2 regions of the Mesorhizobium sp. NBSH29 genome follow, and region 1 is predicted to be linked to the other one. Evidence: predicted binding sites of a transcription regulator. Region 1 holds the regulator's gene; the other holds the start of a gene.
What was found. The regulator LexA, encoded in region 1, represses DNA repair genes until DNA is damaged. The targets are predictions, from matches to a motif close to TGTTCNNNNTGTGTTCNG.
Positions count from the first base shown of each region.

Region 2: the regulator LexA is predicted to act here: its motif matches at 2,235-2,252, upstream of GA830_RS11285 (putative DNA modification/repair radical SAM protein).

Region 1 covers NZ_CP045492.1:2,868,118-2,873,564, forward strand. Annotated here, with positions in the region: gene moaC (cyclic pyranopterin monophosphate synthase MoaC) at 1-394, shown strand, start outside; gene GA830_RS14250 (molybdopterin molybdotransferase MoeA) at 396-1,604, shown strand; gene lexA (transcriptional repressor LexA) at 1,719-2,438, shown strand; gene GA830_RS14260 (ComEC/Rec2 family competence protein) at 2,439-4,865, opposite strand; gene gltX (glutamate--tRNA ligase) at 4,997-5,447, shown strand, end outside.
Region 2 covers NZ_CP045492.1:2,264,631-2,270,077, reverse strand. Annotated here, with positions in the region: gene GA830_RS11290 (UdgX family uracil-DNA binding protein) at 1-999, opposite strand, end outside; gene GA830_RS11285 (putative DNA modification/repair radical SAM protein) at 1,001-2,233, opposite strand; gene GA830_RS11280 (SDR family NAD(P)-dependent oxidoreductase) at 2,371-3,135, shown strand; gene GA830_RS11275 (hypothetical protein) at 3,234-3,539, shown strand; gene GA830_RS11270 (serine hydrolase domain-containing protein) at 3,671-4,831, shown strand; gene GA830_RS11265 (pyridoxal phosphate-dependent aminotransferase) at 4,907-5,447, shown strand, end outside.

The DNA of each region.
Region 1 (5,447 bases):
CTGCGTGGTAATGCAGCCTGAAACCCTGCGGATGATCCTCGACGGCAATGCCAAAAAGGGCGACGTGCTGGGTACTGCCCGCATAGCCGGCATCATGGCGGCCAAGAAGGCGCATGAACTTATCCCGCTTTGCCACCCGTTGCTGTTGACCAAGGTTAGTGTGGACATCGAGCCGGAAGACACCTTACCCGGCCTGCGCGTCACAGCGCTGGCGCGCGTGACCGGCAAGACCGGTGTCGAGATGGAAGCGCTGACGGCCGCGTCCGTCGCCTGCCTGACCATCTACGACATGGCCAAGGCCGTCGACCGCGCCATGACCATCACCGGCATCCGCGTCGTCGAAAAGACCGGCGGCAAATCCGGTCCCTTTTCCGCCGCCGACAGGGGCGACTGACATGGCGCTGCTGCCTGTCGAGGAAGCGCTGTCCCGACTGCTCTCCGATGTCACGCCGGGCTCTGCAGAATCAGTTACGCTGGCGCAGGCCGCCGGCAGGGTTTTGGCCTTCCCGGTGGCTGCGCTCCGGACGCAGCCCCCCTTTCCCGCCTCGGCGATGGATGGCTATGCGGTGCGCGCCGCAGACGTCGCAACCGTACCGGTAATGCTGCGCCTTATCGGCGAGGCTCCGGCCGGCCACCAGTTCGACGGCTCGGTCGGCCCCGGCGAGGCCGTGCGAATATTCACTGGTGCGCCGGTGCCGCCAGGTGCCGACACCATCCTGATCCAGGAAAATGCTCGTCGCTTTGACAGCGGCACCGTCGAGGCTGTCGAAACAGTCGCCGCAGGCCGTCATATCCGCAAACCCGGGCTTGATTTCGAAACCGGCGATCCGCTGCTCGACGCCGGCCGCAAGCTTGACCCCGCAGCCCTCTCGCTCGCTGCCGCTGCCAACCATGCGCAGCTCGATGTCATCAAGGCTCCGCTCGTTGCTATCATTGCCACCGGCGACGAATTACAGCCGCCCGGCAGCCAGAATGTGAGGCCCGATCAGATCATCGCGTCCAACGGCTTTGGCGTGGCCGCTATCGCCATGGATTGCGGCGCGCGGGTGCTTGACCTTGGCATCGTGCAAGACGACGCCGAAAAGATCGCGGCAGCTTACCACAGGGCCCTGACTGCTGGCGCCGATGTCGTTGTAACTCTGGGCGGCGCATCGGTCGGAGATCACGATCTCATCCATGATGTACTGACAAGCCAAGGGATGACCCTCGATTTCTGGAAGATCGCCATGCGTCCCGGCAAACCCCTGATGTTCGGCCGCCATGGCACGGTGCGAATCATTGGCCTCCCTGGAAATCCGGTGGCCAGTCTCGTCTGCTCGCACCTGTTCCTGAAGCCGCTCCTGCTCAAACTGGGTGGACTGCCTCATGAGCCTGGCTTGCAGTCGGCAGTACTTGCCACGCCCATGGCCGCCAACGACCAGCGCCAGGATTATGTCCGCGCAATCATCTCGGAACAGGATGGCACAAAGGTCGCAACGCCCTTCGCCCTACAGGATTCCTCGATGCTAAAAACGCTGGCTGCCGCCAATGCCCTGATTGTCCGGCCGCCTCACGCACCGGCCGCACCTGTGGGCGAAACCTGTCCCGTGCTGATGTTACGCTGAACAACGTCTGTCAGTATTCATTAAAATTTAAACGGTTGCAGAACACAACTGGAACAGATAGTGTTTGTTCTGGTTTTGTTTTTGATCCGATTCATATCTAGGGGGTCCGCCGCCATGCTCACGCGCAAACAACATGAACTGTTGATGTTCATCCATGAGCGCATGAAAGAAGCAGGCATTCCCCCCTCTTTTGACGAGATGAAGGATGCGCTCGATCTCGCTTCCAAGTCGGGCATACATCGGCTGATCACAGCGTTGGAAGAGCGTGGCTTCATTCGGCGCCTGCCCAATCGGGCGCGTGCCCTGGAGGTGCTGCGCCTGCCTGATTCCATGTCGCCGGGTCTCGCTCCCACCCAGCGCGGATTTTCGCCGAGCGTCATCGAGGGCAGCCTTGGAAAGCGCAGTGAACCGATGCGCAAGCCTGCTGCCAGCAATGATGACGACGCCAATGCCGCAGTATCGATTCCTGTCATGGGCCGCATCGCTGCTGGTGTTCCCATCGACGCCATTCAACACAAGACGCATTCGATTATGGTTCCACCCGAAATGATCTCCGGTGGCGATCATTATGCTTTGGAAGTGCGCGGCGATTCGATGATCGATGCTGGCATTTTCGATGGCGACACGGTCATCATCCGCGATGCCAACACAGCCAATCCGGGCGACATCATTGTCGCGTTGGTTGACGAAGAGGAAGCGACGCTGAAGCGCTTCCGCCGCAAGGGTGCGTCGATTGCGCTGGAAGCAGCCAACCCCGCCTATGAGACACGCATCTTTGGTCCCGACCGGGTCAAGGTCCAGGGTCGCCTTGTCGGCCTCATCCGACGTTATTAGTTAATCAGCCTCGGCATTTTCCGCCTCGCCTTCGGGTTTGCTGCGCATCTTGCGCTGATAGGGCGGATTACCGCGTGCCTCGCGTGAGAAACGGCGTTGCGTGTGCCATGGGCGATAGTGATTTCCGATCGCAAAGGTGACGACCGGCGGGTCGGTGGCGCTCAATAGAATGGCGGCACTGCCATGCGCGGCAAGGTCACGTTTGGTGATGATCTCGACAGGCTGGCCCGGACAGATATTTTTGGCCGTCGCGTCGTCGATCACGATGATCGAGGCGATGGCGCATGCGCCGCGCGCCGCTTTGGCGTCCGCAGCATGCGCGATCACCGCCCCGCTGCCATGGCGCGACATGCACACGCCCGCATCACAAAGGAACGGGATGGCGCCGGGAACCTCGTTTCCGAGGGCCTGATATGGCTCGTTGCGCGGTCGTGTAATGTCGGGCGTATCCAGCGCGCGCTGCCAGTTCTCCATCGCGAAGGCACTCGGGCGATTGCGGTTCACCGCCAGTTCGCCGTCGCCAAGCCGGACGCCGACAAGCCGCGCATCCTCGGAAATCAGCACATCGGGAAGTTGTCGGCTGCTCGCCATGAAAAGACCGACTGCCAGAAAGGGCAGTGCCGTCAGCCTCAACCGTGTCGACGAAAGCGTCGCCAGCACGAGCGCCACGGTCATTACTGCAACCGAACCTGCCGGAATGAGCCCCACCGCATCGATGGGCGAGCGTTCTGAAAACCAGTTTGCGATCGCCAGCATGGCCGACAGCCCCTTCCCCATCACAGCAAACACATAGCCATCAAGACCGAATGGCATCGCCACCATCCCGATTACGGCCGAAGGCATGACAATAGCTGAAACCACTGGCATTGCCGCCAGATTGGCAGCCAGGCTAAGCGGCGATATCCGCTGGAAGTGATAGATGCCGAAAAGCGTCGTCGCTGTTCCGGCGATCAGCGACGTCAGCGCTAACCCACCAGCATAAAATAGCGCCTTGCGGGCCATCCTGTAGGGGAGCGGGAGATGAGCTGTATCAATGGCTGAATGGGTTGGCGTTCGTTGACGCCCCGACCAGGCAGCGTAGCCGCCAATCAGCGCCGCGGTTGCCGCGAAAGACATCTGGAAGCTTGGGCCCATCACCTCATGCGGCGAACGAGCCACCACGAATAGTGCAGCAATGGCCAGATTGCGCATCGTCAGTGCCGCGCGGTCAAACAGAAGTGCCGTCAACATGACGGCCAGCATGATGTAGCTGCGCTCGGCGGCCACTGCAGCACCCGAGACGAACAGATAGGCCGAAATCGCCACGAGTGCGGCGCCGGCTGCAAATTTCTTCACCGGATAGCGCGATGCAAAGCCCGGGAAAAGCGCGAAGATGCCGCGCAGCAATCCCATCACAGTTGCCGCTACCAGCGCCATGTGCAGACCCGAAATAGATAGAATATGCGCCAATCCGGTGCGCCGCATGGCTTCGTTGACCGGTTCGGGAATGCCGCTCCGCACACCCACAACCAGCGCCGCCGCAATCTGTCCCTCCACGCCGCCAATGCCATCGGCGATCCGTGCCGCAAGCCCTTTGCGGGTGTTTTCCACAAAGGTCAGTGCGTTCGTGCGCCACCCCGCTTGTTTAAGCGCACGGACATCCAACTCGGGCCCGATGAGAAAAAACCCGCTCGCGCCGATGCCAGAAAAATAGCTCTGAAACGAAAAGTCATAGCTGCCCGGTCGCACCGGTCCGGTGGGCGGCAGCAGACGAACCACGCCTGCCACCGCCGATCCGGCCTGCAGCCCTTCGGGCATAGCGCGCGCGGTGACCCTGATCCGGTCGGGCGCATAGCGCAGGGTTGGTCGCTCGGTCGCGGCCACATCGATGGTCAGCCGGACCCTGCCGCTTGGCTGCGGTTCTACCAACACCACATGGCCCATGACCCGTGTCGTGATGTCCGAGCCGATAATTTTGGTGCCGGTACGCCATACCTCCAGCTTGGCCGCCAGCACGCCCAGAAGCACGATCAGCGCGATAGTAAGCGCAAGGCGTAGTATTGGCTGCCCGCCAGCCACCAGAGCCAGTGCGGCAAGCGCAAGCACGCTGCTCCACAGTGCATAAAACTCAGGCTCTCCAACCGCTGTAAAATAGGCGATCACCCCAACCGCCAGGAACACGGGGATGAACAGGAAGAAAGTGCCCCTCTCCTCCTCCAGCACCAGATCTGTTTTCAGTGCTGGAACGATACGCCAGACTGAGGACATAGCCGATGGCACAACATCCAGCCGGCCACCGCCTTGTGCATGCGCTGTCGCAGCCGTCTCCAGCGCCGCCGGCTCGGGTCTGGTCGTGGTAGGTGCGGCAGGGACAGGGAAACCGTCGGGCGCAAAAAACGCCCGCTCCTGCGTCTCGGAAATGGCTGCTTCCGCCGTCTCTCGGGCCACGCTTGGCCGCTCCCCTTGCACCCCGGTCTCGCTATGCTACATCAACGCCACAAGAACACCACGGCATTGCCGAACGCGCCCAAAGTCGGTGCGCTGCAAAGGCCACACATCCAGGAACCGTGAAAGAAAAAATGTCTGACACTAAAACGCCCGTCGTCACCCGTTTTGCTCCTTCGCCGACCGGCTATCTTCACATTGGCGGCGCGCGCACTGCGCTGTTCAACTGGCTTTATTCCCAGCACACCAGCGGCAAAATGCTGCTGCGTATTGAAGACACGGACCGGGAACGCTCAAGCGACGCAGCCACCGCCGCTATCCTTGAAGGCCTCTCATGGCTTGGCCTGACTTGGGATGGTGCGCCGATCTCGCAATATGAACGCGCCGCGCGTCACCGCGACGTGGCCGAGGAACTTGTGCGCATGGGTAAGGCCTATTATTGCTATGCCTCGCCCGAAGAACTGACCACCATGCGCGAGACAGCGCGTGCAGAAGGCCGACCGCCGCGCTATGACGGCCGCTGGCGTGACCGTGATCCTTCAGAAGCGCCAGCCGACGTCAAAGGCGCCATCCGGATAAAGGCCC
Region 2 (5,447 bases), 600 kb from region 1:
CTCCTCGTCGCCCGGCTGTTCTCCCACGATCATCAACGGAGCATCCAGCGGCCCTTCACCGGGCACTGCCTGCGTGGCGTCGCGGTAGAGAGCACAGCGTGTACAGCCTCGAAGTTCCGTTCTAAATTCGGGTAATCCGCCCTCCATGGGCCGCGCATGTACAGTCGCCAGCGCATGCGCGTGCACGCGGGCGGCGCGTAAGGGCGGAAGCGTGGGTGCATTCTCGCGCATGGCTTTGGCTCGGGCGCCTGCTGTGGCGATCAGTTCCGGTATCGCCGACGCTTCGGGCAGGTTCTTCCAGTACTTCTTGGGCATTTCCGCGCGCATCGCGTTAACTTTGAGACGTGCCGGATTGAAGATGTTGCGGAAGTAGGTGACCCACAAAGCTTCGGCGGCGTCATCCGGCAGGGCGGGCTTTGGCTCGCCGTCAGCAAAGGTCAGTGACGCGTTGCTGAAATGGGCCGACAGATCAGGCGTCAAGATTGACCAGTCCATGTCACCAAAGCGACGCGTGAAAAATCCCGCCGTCGGCTCCAGCGTGAAATGGCTCGGCTCGAACCAGGCCGCGAATCTGCGCCGTGTCGCGCCAGTCACGCCGACATCGCGGAAGCGCACAAAGGCTTTCATCTTATGCATGTCGCGGCGCACCGCTTTGGCCATAGCCTGTAACTTCGCGACGGCAGGGTCACCTCTGTCGCTCACAATCCTGGGCTCGGTGCGCAGCCGCCAGAGGAGCGCATAGAGCAGGGCGAATCGTTCGGGGTCAGCATGCCAGATCACCAGATCGGCAAGCTCAACGAAAGATTTTGGAACGCTTGGCGCCGGCCCCTCCGTCGCTGAAACATCGGAGACGCGTCTCGCGCGGTTGAAAAGGTCGTCGGAGCCTGCGCCGCGTGACCAGACAAGCTGATCGGGCGGGGTCATAGCCACGAGCGCAGTGCGGGCTGCATCACGCCAGGCTGTCGCGGTGCCTAACCGGGGCAGAGCAATGAAGCGCATTTCAAAATAGCACCAATTGTTCGGCGGGAGGAGCAAAGCGAACGCGCAGTTCAGCACTGTCGGTCAACGTACCTGGTGACCAGCCGCTGGCGGTGACAAAGGCGCGGGCCTTTTTCATGCCGGCTCCCAGGCGGGCAAGATCCTCATAGCGCAGGCTGCGGTGGCGGCGGGTGGAAAGGATACGCGATACGGTTTTGGTTCCGAAACCGGGCACGCGCAGCAGGAGCTCCCGCCCGGCACGGTTCACATCGACCGGGAAGAGCCCACGGTTCGCCAGTGCCCACGCAAGTTTGGGGTCAAGATCGAGATCGAGATTGCCGTCCTGGGTCGCACCGGTAATTTCATCTAGATCGAACCCGTAAAACCTGATCAGCCAGTCAGCCTGATAGAGCCGGTGCTCACGCTGAAGCGGCGGGCGGATCAACGGCAGGGCAACCGAGCTGTCGGGAATAGGCGAGAATGCCGAATAGTAGACGCGTTTCAAATGATAGCTGGAATACAGCCGATTTGCTGTTCCCAAAATTGTGGCATCGTTGGAAGCATCGGCGCCGACAATCATCTGGGTAGACTGACCGGCAGGTGCGAAGCGCCGTGGAAGACGGCCCGTATGACTGGGCTCTGACGCCACCTCACGGCGGAGGCGTACACCGGCCATCGCGCGTCGGATCTGCGCCGGGTCCTTTTCTGGCGCATAGGCGGCGACGCCCGCGTCGGTCGGAAGTTCCACATTCATGGAGATCCGGTCGGCATAAAGGCCAGCCTGTTCAATCAATTCCGGCGCTGCGTCGGGAATGGTTTTGAGATGAATGTAGCCGCGAAATTGATGGTCCACCCGCAGTATTTTGGCGATCCGCACCATGTCGGCCATGGTAGCGTCAGGCGAGCGGATGATGCCAGAGGAGAGGAACAGGCCTTCGATATAGTTCCGCCTGTAAAATTCCAGCGTCAGCGTCACAACTTCTTCCACACTAAAACGGGCGCGCTGAACATTGGAGCTGACACGATTGACGCAATAGGAACAGTCATAAATACAAAAATTCGTCATCAGTATCTTGAGGAGGCTGATACAGCGGCCATCCGGTGCATAGGCATGGCAAATGCCGGAACCTTCCGTCGAACCAAGCCCCTTGCCGTCGCGGCTGTCGCGGCGCGCGGTGCCGCTGGAGGCACAAGAAGCATCGTACTTTGCAGCATCTGAGAGAATTGCGAGTTTTTGGTCGAGGGAAAGCGGCATACGTTCACTATATGTTCTCCTGCACCTTACCGCAAGAGGTTCAACATGGGCGTGACAACCTGTCCAGCCGGTCTCCGACGCGGTGAACCATTCAGGCCGTTGGCGCGTATCATTTCTTGAAGTAGCAAGGAGCATGTATGAGCAAGTCAATGGAACAACCGGGCACGGCTTGGGTTACCGGTGCCGGCACCGGAATTGGCCGGGCGGTAGCACTGAAACTTGCCCGGACGGGTTGGCGCGTTGCCGCCAGTGCCCGCACGAAGGCAGACCTTGATGCCCTGTCGGCCGAGGCCGGCGGCAATATTGTGCCGGTTCCACTCGATGTGCGCGATGCTGAAGCAGTCGACACAGGGTTCGCGGAGATGGAAAAGACGCTGGGTTCGGTTGATCTGGTCGTTCTTTGCGCTGGCATCTATCGCCGTGACACAGCACGCACCCTGGACCCCAAGGAATTTGAAGCGACGGTGACAACCAATCTTGTCGGCACCGCAAACTGCCTTGCCGCCGTGATGCCCGCGATGATGGCGCGCAAAGCCGGGCGCATTGGTGTGGTGGGCTCGGTAGTGGGCTATGTTGGCCTGCCAGGCGCGTCCGCTTACGGTGCTACCAAGGCAGCCCTTATCAACCTATGCCAGTCACTTTATCCCGAATTGATGGCGAATGGCGTGCAACTCAGCCTGATCAGCCCGGGATTTGTAGAGACCCCGCTGACTGACAAAAACGATTTTCCGATGCCTTTTATGATCTCGGCTGAGGAGGCGGCAAATCATATCGTGAAGGGACTAGGTAGTGCGCGCTTCGATATCGCGTTTCCGTGGAAGATGGTTGTGGCCATGCGGCTTCTTGCGGCACTGCCGAGCAGGCTACTGTTTGCCGTCACGAACCGGGTGCTGTGGAAATAGATTCTTTGACGATGCAAAATACCGGAACATTCCTTCTGTCGTCACGTTGGGTCTGGGATCGCCTGTTAACGATCGACACCAAACGGAAGGAATTTGACATGAAACTCAAGATGTTCACGATCGCCGCTGTTGCCATGACGCTCGGCGGCGCTGCCTTCGCCCAGACCGCCACGACCGGCGCTGGTACAGATCCGGCGCCGCAAATGAAGGTGCTGAGCGACAAGACCATGATGACGCCGTTCTATACCGACGACACCATGACTACCATGCGGACGGATGATGAAATGTCCACCATTTTCAAGGGCCTGAAGGATGACCAGCAGGTTACTATGAAGGAAGAATGCAAACTGGCCGCCACCATGGACCAGTACAAGGATTTCTGCGCCAAGGTTGACGCCATGTAATCCTGTCGCTCATAGCGACTAAAGAAGCGGGCCATCTGGCCCGCTTTTTTGTTTCGTAGGTGCTTGTGAAGCCGCTCGCGCTCCTGTTGTCTGGGAGACAGCATTGAGCATCAGCAGAGGCGTAGCGTTTCGTGACAAACACTTTTTCCCGATCTGACATCACACTATCCAACTGGCGGCTTCACCCCCACACCCGCTGGAGCTTTCAGAGGGTACATGAATTCGTTCCGGTATCGGTTGTCACGCGAGGGCAGGATGAACCGGTAGCATCGTCGGCCGCCCTGAAAGAGATGCGACTTGCGACAGCTGACGGCAGCCTGGTCAGCGCGACCGAGCATCTGACCGATACCTATACCGACAGTTTTGTTGCCATGCGCGAGGGCGCGGTCGTTGCTGAATGGCACAGGGAGGGGATCCGACAAGAATTGCCGCATATTGTCTTTTCTGTCTCCAAATCGATCACCGGCATGCTGGCTGGCATTGCGGCAGGCGACGGTATGCTTGACCCGCAAGCGTTCGTTTCGAGCTATGTGCCAGAAGTCGACAAATCAGCTTACGCCACAGCAAGGGTGCGCGATCTACTAGATATGACGGTCAGTCTTGATTTTGACGAATCCTATCTCGACGCCGATGGTGCGTTTGACCGCTACCGGCGCGCTACCCTGTGGAATCCGCAGAGCCCGAGCGCTGAGCCGAGCGATCTTCTCTCATTTCTCTGCACACTCCAGAAGGGCGATGGGGAGCATGGCAAGCGCTTCTTCTATGCCTCGCCTAACACCGATATGCTGGGTATCGTGCTCGAACGAGCGACCGGGACACGCTTTGCCGATTATCTTCGCAGTCGCCTGTGGTTACCGATGGGCGCCAAGGGAGCTGCATCGGTCACGGTAGACCGGCTTGGTGCGGCACGCGCGGCTGGTGGCATATCGGTGACTGCACGTGATCTCGCCCGCTTGGGCCAGCTGATGCTCGACCGGGGACAGGCCCGCACCGGGCTTCCTGTCGTGCCTGCCGACTGGATCGTTGACATGCGCCAGAATGGCAATCGCGACGCCTGGGTCCAAGGTAATTTCGCCGCGACCTTTCCGCAAGGACGTTACCGCTCCTGCTGGTACGACACTGGAGACGGACGCGGTACTTTTGCGGCGATTGGAATCCACGAACAATGGTTGTGGTGCGATCCGGTCAGCCGAATCGTGATCGCCAAATTTTCCTCGCGGCCCGAACCAAGCGACGAGGCCGCTTCGCAGCGTGAGATTGACCTGCTTGGCCAAATTGCACGTGTGCTTTGAGCCAGCATCGGCATGCAGTTGCCTGCAATCGGCATGCCGGCTATCCAGATGTTTTCCCATTGAAGATTGACCGCAATGCCCGCCTCACGACCTCCCCTCACCCAGACGGTTTCATCGCTCCCCGAATCGGTTCCGTTTGTTGGCCCCGAGCAGCAGCAGAGGGCCAGCGGCAAGGCATTTCGCGCACGTATCGGCGCCAATGAAAGCAGCTTTGGACCGGCGCCGGGTGTCATTGCAGCGATGCGCGATGCGGCACCCGACATGTGGATGTATTGCGACCCCGATAATTTTGCTCTCAGGGAAGCGCTTGCCACCCATCTTGGCACAGGAAGCGATCATGTGGTCGTGGGCGAAGGGATAGACGGGCTGCTGTCGGTGCTTGTGCACATGTATATTGGGCAGGACGATGCAGTTGTGACTTCGCTAGGCGCCTATCCGACCTTTAATTTTCACGTCGCCGCATTTGGCGGGCGGCTGGTGCCCGTGCCGTTCGAGAACGATCATGAAAATCTCGACGGTATGCTGGCAGCGGTCAAACGAGAGAATGCGCGGATCGTCTATCTTTCCAATCCGGACAATCCGATGGGAACCTGGTGGGAGCCGGGAGAAGTCCAGC